DNA from 3 places in the Dokdonella sp. GW821-FHT11D02 genome. Region 1 is predicted to be linked to each of the others. Evidence: riboswitches for the same ligand, from Rfam matches in the RefSeq annotation. Region 1 holds a riboswitch; each other region holds the start of a gene.
The links. A riboswitch is a leader RNA that binds a small molecule or an ion and turns the genes downstream of it on or off. The one in region 1 is predicted to bind cobalamin.
Positions count from the first base shown of each region.

Region 2: linked by a shared signal. The riboswitch ahead of metE (5-methyltetrahydropteroyltriglutamate--homocysteine S-methyltransferase) and the one ahead of AC3QL3_RS10865 (ribonucleoside-diphosphate reductase subunit alpha) in region 1 are both predicted to bind cobalamin.
Region 3: linked by a shared signal. The riboswitch ahead of AC3QL3_RS03390 (TonB-dependent receptor domain-containing protein) and the one ahead of AC3QL3_RS10865 (ribonucleoside-diphosphate reductase subunit alpha) in region 1 are both predicted to bind cobalamin.

Region 1 covers NZ_CM179520.1:2,562,408-2,566,948, reverse strand. The annotation lists gene AC3QL3_RS10870 (Ig-like domain-containing protein) at 1-2,224, opposite strand, end outside; cobalamin riboswitch at 2,482-2,686, shown strand; gene AC3QL3_RS10865 (ribonucleoside-diphosphate reductase subunit alpha) at 2,896-4,541, shown strand, end outside.
Region 2 covers NZ_CM179520.1:2,396,360-2,400,900, reverse strand. The annotation lists gene AC3QL3_RS10045 (acetate/propionate family kinase) at 1-957, shown strand, start outside; cobalamin riboswitch at 999-1,230, shown strand; gene metE (5-methyltetrahydropteroyltriglutamate--homocysteine S-methyltransferase) at 1,439-3,730, shown strand; gene AC3QL3_RS10035 (ankyrin repeat domain-containing protein) at 3,959-4,541, shown strand, end outside.
Region 3 covers NZ_CM179520.1:849,562-854,102, reverse strand. The annotation lists gene rph (ribonuclease PH) at 1-639, shown strand, start outside; gene AC3QL3_RS03410 (VOC family protein) at 636-1,028, shown strand; gene rdgB (RdgB/HAM1 family non-canonical purine NTP pyrophosphatase) at 1,070-1,618, shown strand; gene hemW (radical SAM family heme chaperone HemW) at 1,656-2,825, shown strand; gene AC3QL3_RS03395 (CPXCG motif-containing cysteine-rich protein) at 2,828-3,016, shown strand; cobalamin riboswitch at 3,081-3,377, shown strand; gene AC3QL3_RS03390 (TonB-dependent receptor domain-containing protein) at 3,500-4,541, shown strand, end outside.

The sequences.
Region 1 (4,541 bases):
TGGCGAACTCCGCCGTACCAGCCACGATCTCGCCGACGCCGAGCAGGTCGGCACCGTCACGGAATTCGACCGTGCCCGAGTCCAGCGGCGCACCGGCGTAATCGAAGACCTGCGCCGTCAACGTTACCGATTGGCCGAACACGGCGGCCGGCCCTGGCGTGACGAGCGTCGTCGTGCTGCCGCCGTCGACGACGAGGTCGAACGCCGCCATGAGGGTTGCGTCTCCCTTGCTGCGCACGCTGATCGTGCGCGGTCCCGGCGAGGCGAAGCTCATCGCCAGGTTGACGCGGCCGTCGCTGCGTTGGGTTTCTCCCGGCATCGTGTCGGCTGCGACGCTGCTGGCGAACAGCCATTTCGTGGTGTCGTCGATGTTGGCGTTGACCGGGTCCTCGACTTCGAGCACGAACGGGACTTCGGCGTCGACGGGCACGCTCACCGAGCCGGCACCGGCCGGGAGCGTGACGCGCGCGGGGCCGGACAACGATGGCGAGGGCAAGGGGAGGTTGGTGAAGTCGATTTCGGCGCGTGCGTTGTGGCCGGGCATGCTGATGACCGCCTTGTACGTACCGACCTCGCGATTCGCTCGCCGCACGCTGATGTAGTAGCCCGGCGCGTCGGCGATGCCGGCGGCGAGCGCCTGCTCGTCGGGGTTCGGATCGGCTTCCAGATCGACACTGGCTCCCGCCTTCGGCACATCGATGTGGATCGGTGCCGCGTAAGGGACGTTGGTGTCGCCTTGCAGTGAACGGATGTCGACGATCAGCGTGTTCGCCGCGTACGGCTGTCCGGCGCGGGCACGCAGTGCGAGCGTGGGCGCGTCGCACTGCGCGCCGGTCACAGAGGTGCCGATGCAGTACTTGATCGCTCGTGTGCTGTCGTTGATGTCGAAGGTGTAGAACGAATTGGTCGGCAGCGGCACGATCACCGTCTCGAATCGCGGCGAGCGCGCCGTTTGCGCGTTGTAACGGGCTTCCAGCGTGACAGGGCCTTGCACATTGGTCTTGCCGGCGACGGCGAAAGAAACGCTCAGATCGTCGGCGGCGTAGGACGACCGCAGCGCAGCGACATAGCCGGCGCTGAGATCGGTGACCACCGGTTGCGAGGGCAGGTCGCTGGCCAATCGATTACTCGCGATCAGCGCGCTCGCCGGCGGCTCGCTCCAGCCGTTGTTCCAGGTGATGACGCGATTGTTGTTGTTGGGATTATTGAGCCGGCCGACGCGATACCAGTCGATGCGCGCCGGATCTTGCGCGGAGAACGGCACGGCCGAATCGACGCTGCTCGTCATCGTCATCTTGTAGCTGCGCGTGCCGAATTGGTTGAGGAAGGTGCGGACGGTGGCGCCGGCGGTCGGAATGCCGCGCGGCTCGGCCAGCGCATAAGCGATCTCGCTCGGCATGCCGTTCGCCAGCATCTGCGCATCCTGCGAGAAGTCGCGGCCCGCCAATGACGGGTCGGTTTGCGAGTTCTGCACGCTCGAGGTGATGAAGGCGCTGGAGGTCACCGCGGCGGCATCGGTCAGGGTCACCAGCAACTGCGGCTGCGGGTGGTGGACGAACGCCTGCCCCATCACCTTCTCCTTACTGGCGAACAGGAACCGGCCCCAGTCGTTCGCTTGCGGGTCGCGCGCCGCGCGGATGCGCAGAATGCCGGCGTAGCCGTTGCGCAAGCGATCCTTGACCAACTCGGTGACGTCAAAGCTGTAGTAGCCGCGCTGCGTGATGCGCAAGGTCTGTGTTGGAGCGTCGGCGTCGGCGGCGAGCGCGGTACCGGCCACCGTCTGGGTACAGACAGCGGGTGCCGATTCGTCGGCGAAGCAGTCGACGCCCGGCGTGTAGGCGCCGTCGATCGCGAGATAGCCCGGTTGCTCGACGGTGTCGACGAACAGCACCAGTCGCGCTCGGAACACTTTTTCCGGCGTCAGCGTGTAGGTTTCGCTGCCGATCGTGGCTGCCCCGTCGGCGATGGTGAGTTTCGACAAGACCCCGTTCGGTAGCGTGTCGAGCGAGAATTTCAACTCGGCGTAGGCGTCTTCGCCGACCAGCAGGTTTTCATCGAATGGCCGGCCGGCGCCTGCGGCGCCGGTATCGCGCGAGGTGTCGGCGATCAGCGGGGCGTGGATCCACATCGGGCCGCTGCCACCGCAGCCGGTCAGCAGCAGTCCGAGGACTCCGAGCAGCCACCAACCGCCTGTTACCGAGCCCTTCGTCGCATTGGTCGCCACGGCTGCCTTTCCCCTGATCCGCTTGAAGAGGGTTCGCAGCTACTGGATTGCGGCTGAGAACGATCCCTCGATGGCAGGAACGCGCAAAGTGGCGACGCCGCGGATCATGGGCGGGCGGCGGAATGCCGGGTCGGCTGAAGGCCGAATCGTGACGCCGCCGCCGCTCGACATTCGGCTGCTGCGCAGCACGCGCCGCAGGCCTGCAAAAGCGCCGTCTCGAACTCGAAGATTTTCATTGCTTCGACTGCGCGTATCGAATATCTTGTGTCCATTGCGGTAGCCCAGCCCAAGATGCTGGGTTCAAGGGAATCCGGTGCGAATCCGGAACTGCCCCGCAGCGGTGATCGGGAACGACCGACGCAGCACGCACTGAGCGAAGGCTTGGGAAGCGGCGTCCATTAGGTGAGGAGAGGCTTCCTCGCGCCCGAGAGTCCGAATACCTGCCGCAATCGTCGCGCTTGCGCGGCGTCTGGCTTCAGGCCCTCGCGGGACGGGCTGGCCGAGAACCGTCGACGTTCCTCTTGGAGCGACGGTCCTTCGACCTTTCGTTCCGCCGGGACTGAATTCGCTCGCGGGAGCGAAGGCCGGCGGATCGCGGAATCGTGTCTCACGCCGTGCGTCGCCGTGCCTTTCTCCTTAGCGAGTTCGATCGCTCGTAAAGGAGTACACGCATGACCACCTCTGAAATTGCCGCCGCCCCGATCGCTTCCCCTGCCGACGCGCCTGCGGCGCAACAACAGCCCGGCTTCAAGCTGACCGCGCCGCACGCGGGACCGGTCGCGATGCAGGTGACCAAACGTTCGGGCGCGCAAGAACCGGTCGACCTCAACAAAATCGTGCGCGCGGTCACGCGCTGCTGCGAAGGTTTGGCCGACGTCGACGCGATGCGCGTCGCGCTAAAGACCATCAGCGGACTTTACGACGGCGCCACCACGCGCGAACTCGACGAGTTGTCGATCCGCACCGCGGCTTCGTTCATCGCCGAGGAGCCGGAATACTCCAAGGCGGCCGCGCGTCTGCTCGCCGGCTACATCGACAAGGAAGTGCAGGGTCTGGGCGTGTACTCGTTTTCGCAGTCGATCCGGCTCGGCTTCGACGCCGGGCTGATCAACGAGCGCGTACTCAACTTCGTCGAAGCCAACGCGCGCAAGCTCAACGACGCCATCGACGCGCGTCATACGCTGCGCTTCGAATACTTCGGCCTGCGCACCTTGTACGACCGCTACCTGCTCAAGCACCCGAGCAAACGCCAGGTGATCGAGACGCCGCAGCATTTCTGGCTGCGCGTGGCCTGCGCGCTGAGCGAGAACGTGCCTGAAGCGATCGAGCTGTACCAGCAGTTCGGCGCGCTCGACTACGTTCCCAGCTCGCCGACCCTGTTCAACGCCGGCACGCGCCACGAGCAGCTGTCGAGCTGCTTCCTGCTCGATTCGCCGGAAGATTCGCTCGAAGCGATCTACGACAAGTACCGCGACGTCGCGTTGCTGTCGAAATTTTCAGGCGGCATCGGTCTGGCCTGGCATCGCGTGCGCTCGGAAGGCTCGCTGATCCGTTCCACCAACGGTCTCAGCAACGGCATCGTGCCGTGGCTGAAGACGCTCGATTCATCGGTCGCGGCGGTCAACCAGGGTGGCAAGCGCAAGGGCGCCGCCTGCGTCTATCTGGAACCGTGGCACGCCGACATCGAGGCGTTTCTGGAGTTGCGCGAGAACACCGGTGACGACGCGCGCCGCACGCATCACCTCAATCTGGCGAACTGGGTGCCGGACCTGTTCATGCGTCGCGTCGACGAGAACGGCAGCTGGTCCTTGTTCGATCCGAGCGAAGTGCCGGATCTGCCTGATTTGTGGGGCGCGGCGTTCGAACACGCTTATACGCAGGCCGAAGCGCGCGGGCTGGCGAAAAAGACGCTGCAGGCGCGCGATCTCTACGCGCGCATGATGCGTACGCTGGCGCAGACCGGCAACGGCTGGATGACCTTCAAGGACGCCTGCAACCGTGCCTGCAACCAGACCGCGCGCAGCGAGAACGCGGTGCATCTGTCGAATCTGTGCACCGAGATCATCGAGGTGACCAGCACTGGCGAGACTGCGGTCTGCAATCTCGGCTCGATCAATCTAGCCCAGCACCACGACGGCAGCGCGTTCGATTTCGACAAGCTCGCGCACACGGTGCAAGTCGCGGTGCGCCAGCTCGATCGCGTGATCGACCTCAATTTCTATCCGATCGCGACCGCGCGCGCATCGAATCTGCGCTGGCGCCCGGTCGGCCTCGGCCTGATGGGCTTGCAGGATTTGTTCTTCGCTCTGCGCCTGCC
Region 2 (4,541 bases), 170 kb from region 1:
GTGCAAGCGCAGCTCGACGGCGTGCGCCTGCTCGCGGTGGCGCATCGCGTCGTGCACGGCGGCGCCAAGTACTTCGAACCGGTACGCGTGGATGCGGCGGTGCTGGCCGATCTGCGCGGCTACATTCCGCTCGCGCCCTTGCATCAGCCGTTCGCGCTCGACGCGATCGAGGCGCTGCTGCAGGCGCAACCCGCGCTGCCGCAGATCGCCTGCTTCGATACCGCCTTCCACCACGACATGCCCATCGTCGAGCAGCTGCTGCCGCTGCCCTATGACGCTTGGCAGCGCGGCCTGCGCCGTTACGGTTTCCATGGCCTGTCCTACCACTATCTCTCGATCGCCTTGGGCGAGCGTTACGGCGAGCTTGCGCGCGGCCGCACGATCTGCGCGCACTTGGGCAGCGGCGCCAGCCTATGCGCGATGCGCGAATTGCGGAGCGTCGCCACCACGATGGGGTTTTCCGCGCTCGACGGTCTGATGATGGGCACGCGCTGCGGCGCACTCGATCCTGGCGCCCTGCTCTATCTGATGCAGATCGAACGGCTCGACGTCGACCAGGTCGCCGACCTGCTCTACCACCGTTCCGGCCTGCTCGGCGTTTCCGGCGTTTCCTCCGATCCGCAGCAGCTGCTGCCGAAGGAATCGGAAGACGAACGCGTGCGCCTCGCGCTCGCGCTGTACGTGCGCCGCATCGTGCGCGAGATCGGCGCGCTCGCCGCCGTGCTCGGCGGGCTCGACCTGCTCGTCTTCAGCGCCGGCATCGGCGAGCACAACGCGACCTTGCGCGCGCGCATCTGCGGCGAACTCGGCTGGCTCGGCATCGCGCTCGACGGCGAACGCAATGCGCGCCACGCCGGCACCATCTCGACCGACACCAGCAGCATCCTCGTCGCGGTCGAACCGACCAACGAGGAGTGGATCGCCGCGCAGTGCGCCGCCGCGGTCTGCGCCGGCTGAGCGCGGCAGGGCCGCACTCTTGACGGCATCTCGCGAGATGCGTACGGTGCGCACGCCAATGGTTTTATCTTTCTATTCGAATAGAGAGATGGATTAAAAGGGAAGCCGGTGCGGTCGCAAGACCAATTCCGGCGCTGCCCCGCAGCGGTGTGTGGAAACGACCTTCGCCAACAGCACTGGCCCGACCGGGCCGGGAAGCGGCGGACAGTAGGCGGAACGCGTCAGCGTTCCTCGTCCACGAGCCCGAAGACCTGCCTTGGCCGGAGAGAGATCTCCGTCTGACCTGGAGCTTCCGCGGGGAAGCGGCCGGAACGTTCGCGCGGGCGCTCGCTCGCGTGCTGCGTCCCTGCGCGCCCTCCACGCCGTTCCGGATCGCCCGCGGGGGCGAAGGTCGCTGGCGTGACGGCGTGCCTCGCAAGAGCGCTGCCGGCGCGCGGTTCCTTCGTTCCTCACTGCCCATCACGCATGAGGAAACGCATCCATGACACTCGTTAGCAATCTCGGCTTCCCGCGCATCGGCGCGAAGCGCGAACTGAAATCGGCGCTGGAAGAATATTGGCGCGGCGAACTCGCCGCACCGCAACTGCTGGAAACCGCCGCCGAGCTGCGCCATCGCCACTGGCGCCTGCAACGCGAAGCCGGCACCGACCTGGTGCCGTGCAACGACTTCTCGCTGTACGACCACGTGCTCGACACCGCCTTTCTGTTCGACGCCATTCCCGATCGCTACCGCGCGCTGGCCGACCGCGATCCCTTGGCCGGCTACTTCGCGCTCGCGCGCGGCGTGCAGACCGACGGCTTCGATCTGCCCGCGCTCGAAATGACCAAGTGGTTCGACACCAACTACCACTATCTCGTGCCCGAGCTGCACGCCGCACAATCGTTCCGCCTGCGCGGCGACAAGCCGATCGCCGAATACCTGGAAGCCAAACAGCTCGGCCTCGAGGCGCGGCCGGTGTTGCTCGGTCCGGTCAGCTTCCTGCTCTTGTCCAAGACCACCGACGGCAGCGACCGCCTGCACTTGCTCGACCGCCTGTTGCCGGTCTACGCCGAGCTGCTGGCGCGCCTGAAAGCGGCCGGTGCGAGCTGGGTACAGATCGACGAGCCCTGCCTCGTGCTCGACCAGGACGCCGACGACCACGCCGCGTATCGGCATGCGTATGCCGCGCTGGCCGCCGTCGAGCGTCCGCAGCTGATGCTGACGACCTATTTCGGCGCGCTCGGCGACAACCTCGACCTCGCGATGGAACTGCCGGTCGACGGCCTGCACGTCGATCTGGTGCGCGCGCCGCAGCAGATCGACAGCGTGCTCGCAAGCCTGCCGGCCGAGCGCGCGCTGTCGATCGGCGTCGTCGACGGCCGCAACGTCTGGCGCGCCGACCTCGACCGCGCGCTCGAACTCGTGCGTCACGTGGCCGAGCGCGTCGGTGCCGAGCGCCTGCAGCTGGCGCCGTCGTGCTCCTTGCTGCACGTGCCGGTCGACAGCAAGCTCGAAACCGAGCTGCCGGCGAACCTGGTCGCCTGGCTCGCCTTCGCGCGACAGAAGCTGGACGAGTTGCGTGTGTTGGCCGATGCGCTCAAAGGCGCGTTCTACACCGCCTCCACACTCGAACTCGCGCGCGAGCGGCTGCAAGCGCGGCGCAGCTCGAACAAAGTGCACAAGCCGCAGGTCGCCGCACGCGTGGCCGCGCTCGACGCGGCGCAGACGCGCCGGCAGTCGCCCTACGCCGCTCGACGCGATGCGCAAGACGCCTGGCTCGACCTGCCGCTGTTCCCGACCACCACGATCGGCTCGTTTCCGCAGACCAAGGACGTGCGTCAGGCGCGTGCGAAGAACCGCTCCGGCAAACTCTCCGACGCCGACTACGACGCCTTCCTCGCCGCCGAGACGGAGCGCTGCGTGCGCTTCCAGGAAGAGATCGGCCTCGACGTGCTGGTGCACGGCGAGTTCGAGCGCAACGACATGGTCGAGTACTTCGGCGAACAGCTCGACGGCTACCTGTTCACCCAGAACGGCTGGGTGCAGAGCTACGGTTCGCGCTGCGTCAAGCCGCCGGTCATCTACGGCGACGTGCAGCGTCCCGAGCCGATGACGGTCTATTGGTCGCAGTACGCGCAGTCGCTCACCGAAAAACCGATGAAGGGCATGCTGACGGGACCGGTGACGATGCTGCAGTGGTCGTTCGTGCGCGACGACCAGCCGCGCGCGACCACCTGCCGCCAGATCGCGCTGGCGCTGCGCGACGAGGTGCTCGACCTCGAACGGGCCGGCGTGCGCGTGATCCAGATCGACGAACCCGCGCTGCGCGAAGGCTTGCCGCTGCGCCGCGCCGACTGGCCGGCCTATCTGGACTGGGCGGTGGAGTGTTTCCGCATCAGCGCCGCCGGCGTCGCCGACGACACGCAGATCCACACGCACATGTGCTACTCGGAGTTCAACGACATCATCGACGCGGTCGCCGCGATGGACGCCGACGTAATCTCGATCGAGACCTCGCGTTCGCGCATGGAACTGCTCGATGCGTTCGTGCGCTTTCGCTATCCGAACGGCATCGGCCCGGGCGTGTACGACATCCATTCGCCGCGCCTGCCGTCGGTGGCGGAGATGAGCGCGCTGCTGCACAAGGCCGGCGCCGTGCTCGACGCGCGCCAGCTCTGGGTCAATCCCGACTGCGGTCTGAAAACGCGCGGCTGGCCTGAAACGCGTGCCGCGCTCGCGGCGATGGTCGAAGCGGCGCGGCAACTGCGCGCCGCGCAAGCCAAGGCGGCCTGACCGACGAGGCCTCGCCGCGCGCCTGCGCGGCGAGGCCTCGTGTTCGCATCCGGCTGCGGATTCGCCATCATTGCGTTCCGCTCGAGCCGCCACGGCGGCGGCTTTGGAACGGCCCATCCGACTTGTCAAAAACTGCCGTGCGGAGGTTTCGCTTTCAAATCGTGTCGCCGCCTTCTAGCATGGCGCGGCACTCCGATCCGAAGCGGGCGTTGCCTCGAGAGGTCACCCATGCCGACCATGACGATGCTGTGCGTGCTCATCCTCGCTACCTTCGTTCCGGGCTCGATCGAAGCAAAGGAACAGCTCGGCGAGCGCTTGCTCGACGCGTCGGCGAAAGGAAATGCCGATGTGATTCGCCACCTGCTCGGCCAGGGCGCGAACATCGAGTCGCGCGATCGCAACGGACGCACGTCCTTGCTGATCGCCACGCATGCCAACCACGTCGACGTCGCCAAGATCCTGATCGACGCGGGCGCCGACGTGAACGCGAAGGACGCGATCTACGACAGCCCTTATCTCTACGCCGGCGCACGCGGTCATCTGGACATCCTGCGCATGACCCTGAGCCACGGCGCGAATCTGCAAGCCACCAACCGCTACGGCGGCACCGCTCTCATTCCCGCGGCGGAACGCGGCTACGTCGAGGCGGCGCGCCTGTTGATCGAGGCCGGCGTCGACGTCGACCACGTCAATGGCTTGGGCTGGACCGCCTTGCTGGAGGCGATCATCCTCGGTGATGGCGGCAAGCGGCATCTCGACATCGTGCGGCTGTTGATCGAGGCTCGCGCCGACGTGAGTCTCGCCGACGGCG
Region 3 (4,541 bases), 1.7 Mb from region 1:
CTGGTCGCGTTCGGCGACACGCGCGTGCTGTGTACCGCCAGCGTGGAGGAAAAAGTGCCGCCGTTCCTGCGCGGCAAGGGCGAAGGCTGGGTCACGGCGGAGTACGGCATGCTGCCGCGCGCCACCGGCCAGCGCACGCAGCGCGAGGCCGCACGCGGCGGCCAAGGCGGCCGTACGATGGAAATCCAGCGTCTGATCGGCCGCGCGCTGCGCGCCTGCGTCGATCGCCAGGCGCTCGGTGAACGCACGATCACGCTCGATTGCGACGTGCTGCAGGCCGACGGCGGCACACGCACGGCGGCGATCACCGGCGCTTACGTCGCCTTGGTCGATGCAGTGAATTGGCTGCGCTCGCGCAATGCGATCAAGCGCGATCCGGTCTTCGGCGCGGTCGCCGCGGTCTCGGTCGGCATCTGGCAGGGCACGCCGGTGCTCGATCTCGACTACGCCGAAGACTCCGCCTGCGACACCGACATGAACGTCGTCATGAACGACGGCGGCGGCTTCATCGAAGTGCAAGGCACCGCCGAAGGACACGCGTTCCGCCGCGAGGAACTCGACGCCCTGCTCGCCCTGGCGGCGACCGGCATCACCGAACTCTGCGCGCGACAACGCGAGGCGCTGGACAAGACCGCGTGAAGCGCCAGATCGCCTACATCGCGCTGCTCGTGCGCGACTACGACGAGGCGATCGCCTGGTTCGCGCACGCGCTCGGCTTCGTGCTGGTCGAAGACAACGATCTCGGCGACGGCAAGCGCTGGGTGCGCATCGCACCCGGCGCCGACGCGGCGTTCCAGCTGCTGCTCGCACGCGCGACGGCCCCCGAGCAAGAGGCCGCGGTCGGGCGCCAACACGGCGGCCGCGTCGGCTTTTTCCTGCACACCGACGACTTCGCACGCGATCACGCACGCCTGGCCGCCGCCGGCGCGCGCATGGACGCCGCTCCGCGCCACGAATCCTATGGCAGCGTCATCGTGTTCGAAGATCTCTACGGCAACCGCTGGGATCTGATCGAGCCGCGCGCGTGAAGCTCGTCCTCGCCAGCAGCAATGCCGGCAAGCTGGCCGAGATGCGCGAGATCCTCGCCGGTCTCGAGATCGAGCTGGTCGCGCAAGGCGAGCTCGGTGTCGACGACGCCGAGGAAACCGCCACGACCTTCGTCGAGAACGCGTTGCTGAAGGCGCGCCACGCCGCGCGTGCGACCGGCCTGCCTGCACTGGCCGACGATTCGGGTATCTGCGTCGACGCGCTTGGCGGTGCGCCGGGACTCTATTCGGCGCGCTACGCCGGCACGCACGGCGACAGCGGCGCGAACATCGCCAAGCTGCTCGCCGCGATGCGCGAGGTTCCAGAGGCGCAACGGATCGCGCATTTCCACTGCACCATCGTACTCTTGCGCGACGCCGACGATCCCGCGCCGCTGCTGGTCGAAGCACGCTGGCACGGCCGCATCCTCGACGCCCCGCGCGGCGCGAACGGCTTCGGCTACGATCCGGTGTTCTTCGATCCCGCGCTCGGCTGCGGCGCGGCCGAACTCGACACGCCGCTCAAGAATCGCGTCAGCCATCGCGGCCAGGCGCTGGCGCAGCTGCGTGCGCTGCTCGAGCACGAGCTCTGAAGCGAACCGCCGCACCGCGCGCATCTACAATGCCGGCATGCCGTTGATCGCGCCACCGCTGTCGTTGTACGTGCACATTCCTTGGTGCGTGCGCAAATGTCCGTACTGCGATTTCAATTCGCATGCGCAGAACGGCGCGCTGCCGGTCGACGCGTACGTCGACGCACTTTTGGCCGATCTCGATCGCGACCTCGCTCACCACGAAGCGGCGATCGCCGCGCGGCCGATCCACAGCGTGTTCTTCGGCGGCGGTACGCCGAGCCTGTTCGCAGCGGAGGCGATTGCGCGAATTCTCGACGGCGTCGCGTCGCGCATCGCGCTACCGTGCGACGCGGAAATCACCCTCGAAACCAACCCGGGCACAGTCGAGCACGGCCGCTTCGATCAATACCTGCGCGCCGGCGTCAACCGCATCAGCTTCGGCGTGCAGAGTTTCGACGACGACAAGCTGCGCCGGCTCGGCCGCATCCATTCGGCCGCCGAAGCGGAGCGCGCGATCAAGCGGGCCCAGGATGCCGGCATCGCCAACTTCAATCTCGATCTGATGTATGCGCTACCGCAGCAGACGCTGGACGGCGCGCTTGCCGACGTCGAACGCGCAATCGCGCTGCAACCGGCGCACATCTCGCACTACCAGCTGACGCTCGAACCGAACACCTTGTTCGCCGCGAAGCCGCCGCCGCTGCCCGACGAAGACAGCGCCTGGGACATGCAGGAGGCTTGTCAGGCGCGTCTGGCCGACGCTGGCTACGCGCAGTACGAAGTCTCCGCCTACGCTCACACCGATCGCCGTTGCGCGCACAATCTGAACTACTGGCGCTTCGGCGACTATCTCGGCATCGGTGCCGGCGCGCACGGCAAGCTCAGCGACGCGAGTCGAAATGCGATCGTGCGCACGACCAAACTGAAGCTGCCGCGCAGTTATCTCGAACGCGCCGCGCAGCACGAATCGTTCGGCGCCGCGGCAACGGTCGCAGCGGCGGAGCGCCCGTTCGAGTTCATGCTGAATGCGCTGCGCTTGAACGAAGGCGTCGCCGCCGAGCTGTTCGAGCCGCGCAGCGGTGTCGCGTTCGCCGCCATCGCCGCGCCGCTGGCGCAGGCGCGCGAGCGCGGCTGGCTCCTGCGTGAAGAAGCTCGCCTGCAAGCGACGACGGACGGACGCCGCTTCCTCAACGACCTGATCCAGCTGTTCCTGCCGGAGGTTTAGCGATGCTCGAAACGATCACCATCGACTGCCCGTACTGCGGTGAGAGCTTCCAGACCGCCGCTGATCTTTCCGCCGGCTCGCAGAACTACATCGAAGATTGCGCCGTGTGCTGCCGTCCGATCGAGATCGTGCTGCGCGTCGACGAGGCCGGCGAGTTGGCCGGCGTCGAGGCGCGCAGCGACCGCGAATGATGCGGGCTTGGCGGCCGCCGCCGGCTGCCGCGGACTTCAATTGAACCGGCCCGGACCCTCCACTACACTGCGCGCCGCCGCAGGTGCCCTGCCCGCGTCAAGCGCCCAGGGTGAAACGGGAAGTGGGTAAGGTGTGTTTTGCGATCGTCCGCGATCGCAAAGAGCGGGCGCAGCCGACGTGGCCGCGCTCGGCACCAAGTCCCACGCTGCCCCCGCAACGGTAGGCGAGTCGGACCCGATCGAATGCCACTGTCGCCAACGCGACGGGAAGGCGATCGGGTCGATGTGCCGGGACGGTCTTGCAGGCCGCCTCGACGCATCGCTCGCAAGCCCGGAGACCGGCCTGCGGCTTCGTCGTTCGCTCAGGCGACGGCGATCGGCTCCAGGCGTTGCGGCGGGCAACGGACGGGCACGGGCGCCCGTCGTCCTGCGCGTTCCTCCTTCCGACCCTGGTCACGCGGGTGTGCGACAGGAGGGTTTCCCATGCTGGTCCGTTCCATGCTTTTCATCGCGCTGTCGAGCGCACTTTGCGCCACCGCGCGCGCAGACGAAGAACAACTGCAGCCGACCGTGCAGGTGACCGCCTCGCGCGTTCCCGAAACGGTCGATTCGACATTGGCCGACGTCAGCGTCATCACGCGCGAAGACATCGACGCCAGCGTCGCACGCGACGCGATCGACCTCTTGCGCCTGCAAGCCGGCATCGATCTGTACCGCACCGGCGGCGCCGGCCAGCAGACCTCTTTGTTCCTGCGCGGCACCAATTCCAACCAAGTCCTGGTCCTGATCGACGGCGTGCGCGTGTCCTCGCAGAACACCGGCGCGTTCGCGTTCGAGCAGCTGCCGCTCGACACGGTCGAACGCATCGAAATCGTGCGCGGTCCGCGCGCGAGCTATTGGGGTTCGGACGCGATCGGTGGCGTGATCCAGATCTTCACGCGCAAGCTCGAAGGCCCGCGCGTAGCCATCGGCTACGGCAGCTACCGCGACGCGACCGGCAGCGCCGGTTACGGCCACTGGAACGGCAACGATGGCTTCAGCGTGCAGGTCGGCGCGCGCCACGTGGGCGGCTTTTCCGCGACCAACCGCGGCATCTGCGCCGGCCCAGACGATCCGTACTGCATCTTCAATCCCGACGACGACAGCTTCCGCAACACCAACTTCGCCGGCCGCGCCGCGCACACGTTCGGCAGCCAGGTGTTGTCGGCTTCGCTGTACCGCAGCCAGGGCGAAGTGCAGTTCGACCAAGGCTACTCCGACGTGATCGAGCAGTCGGGCGGCATCAATCTCGAAGGTGCGCTCGGTGAGAACTGGAATCACCGCCTCGCCTTCGGCAATTCGCGTGAAGACCTCAACACGCCCGCTTTCACCACGCTCTACCACACGCGCCGTAACAGCCTCTTGTGGCAGAACGAGTTCCGTCTCGACGAACGCCAGCGCCTGATCGCCGGTTTCGACTTCGTGCGCGAGAAGGGCGAGACGCGCGACACCTTCGCCGGTAGCACCGTGTACGAGCGCGAACGCA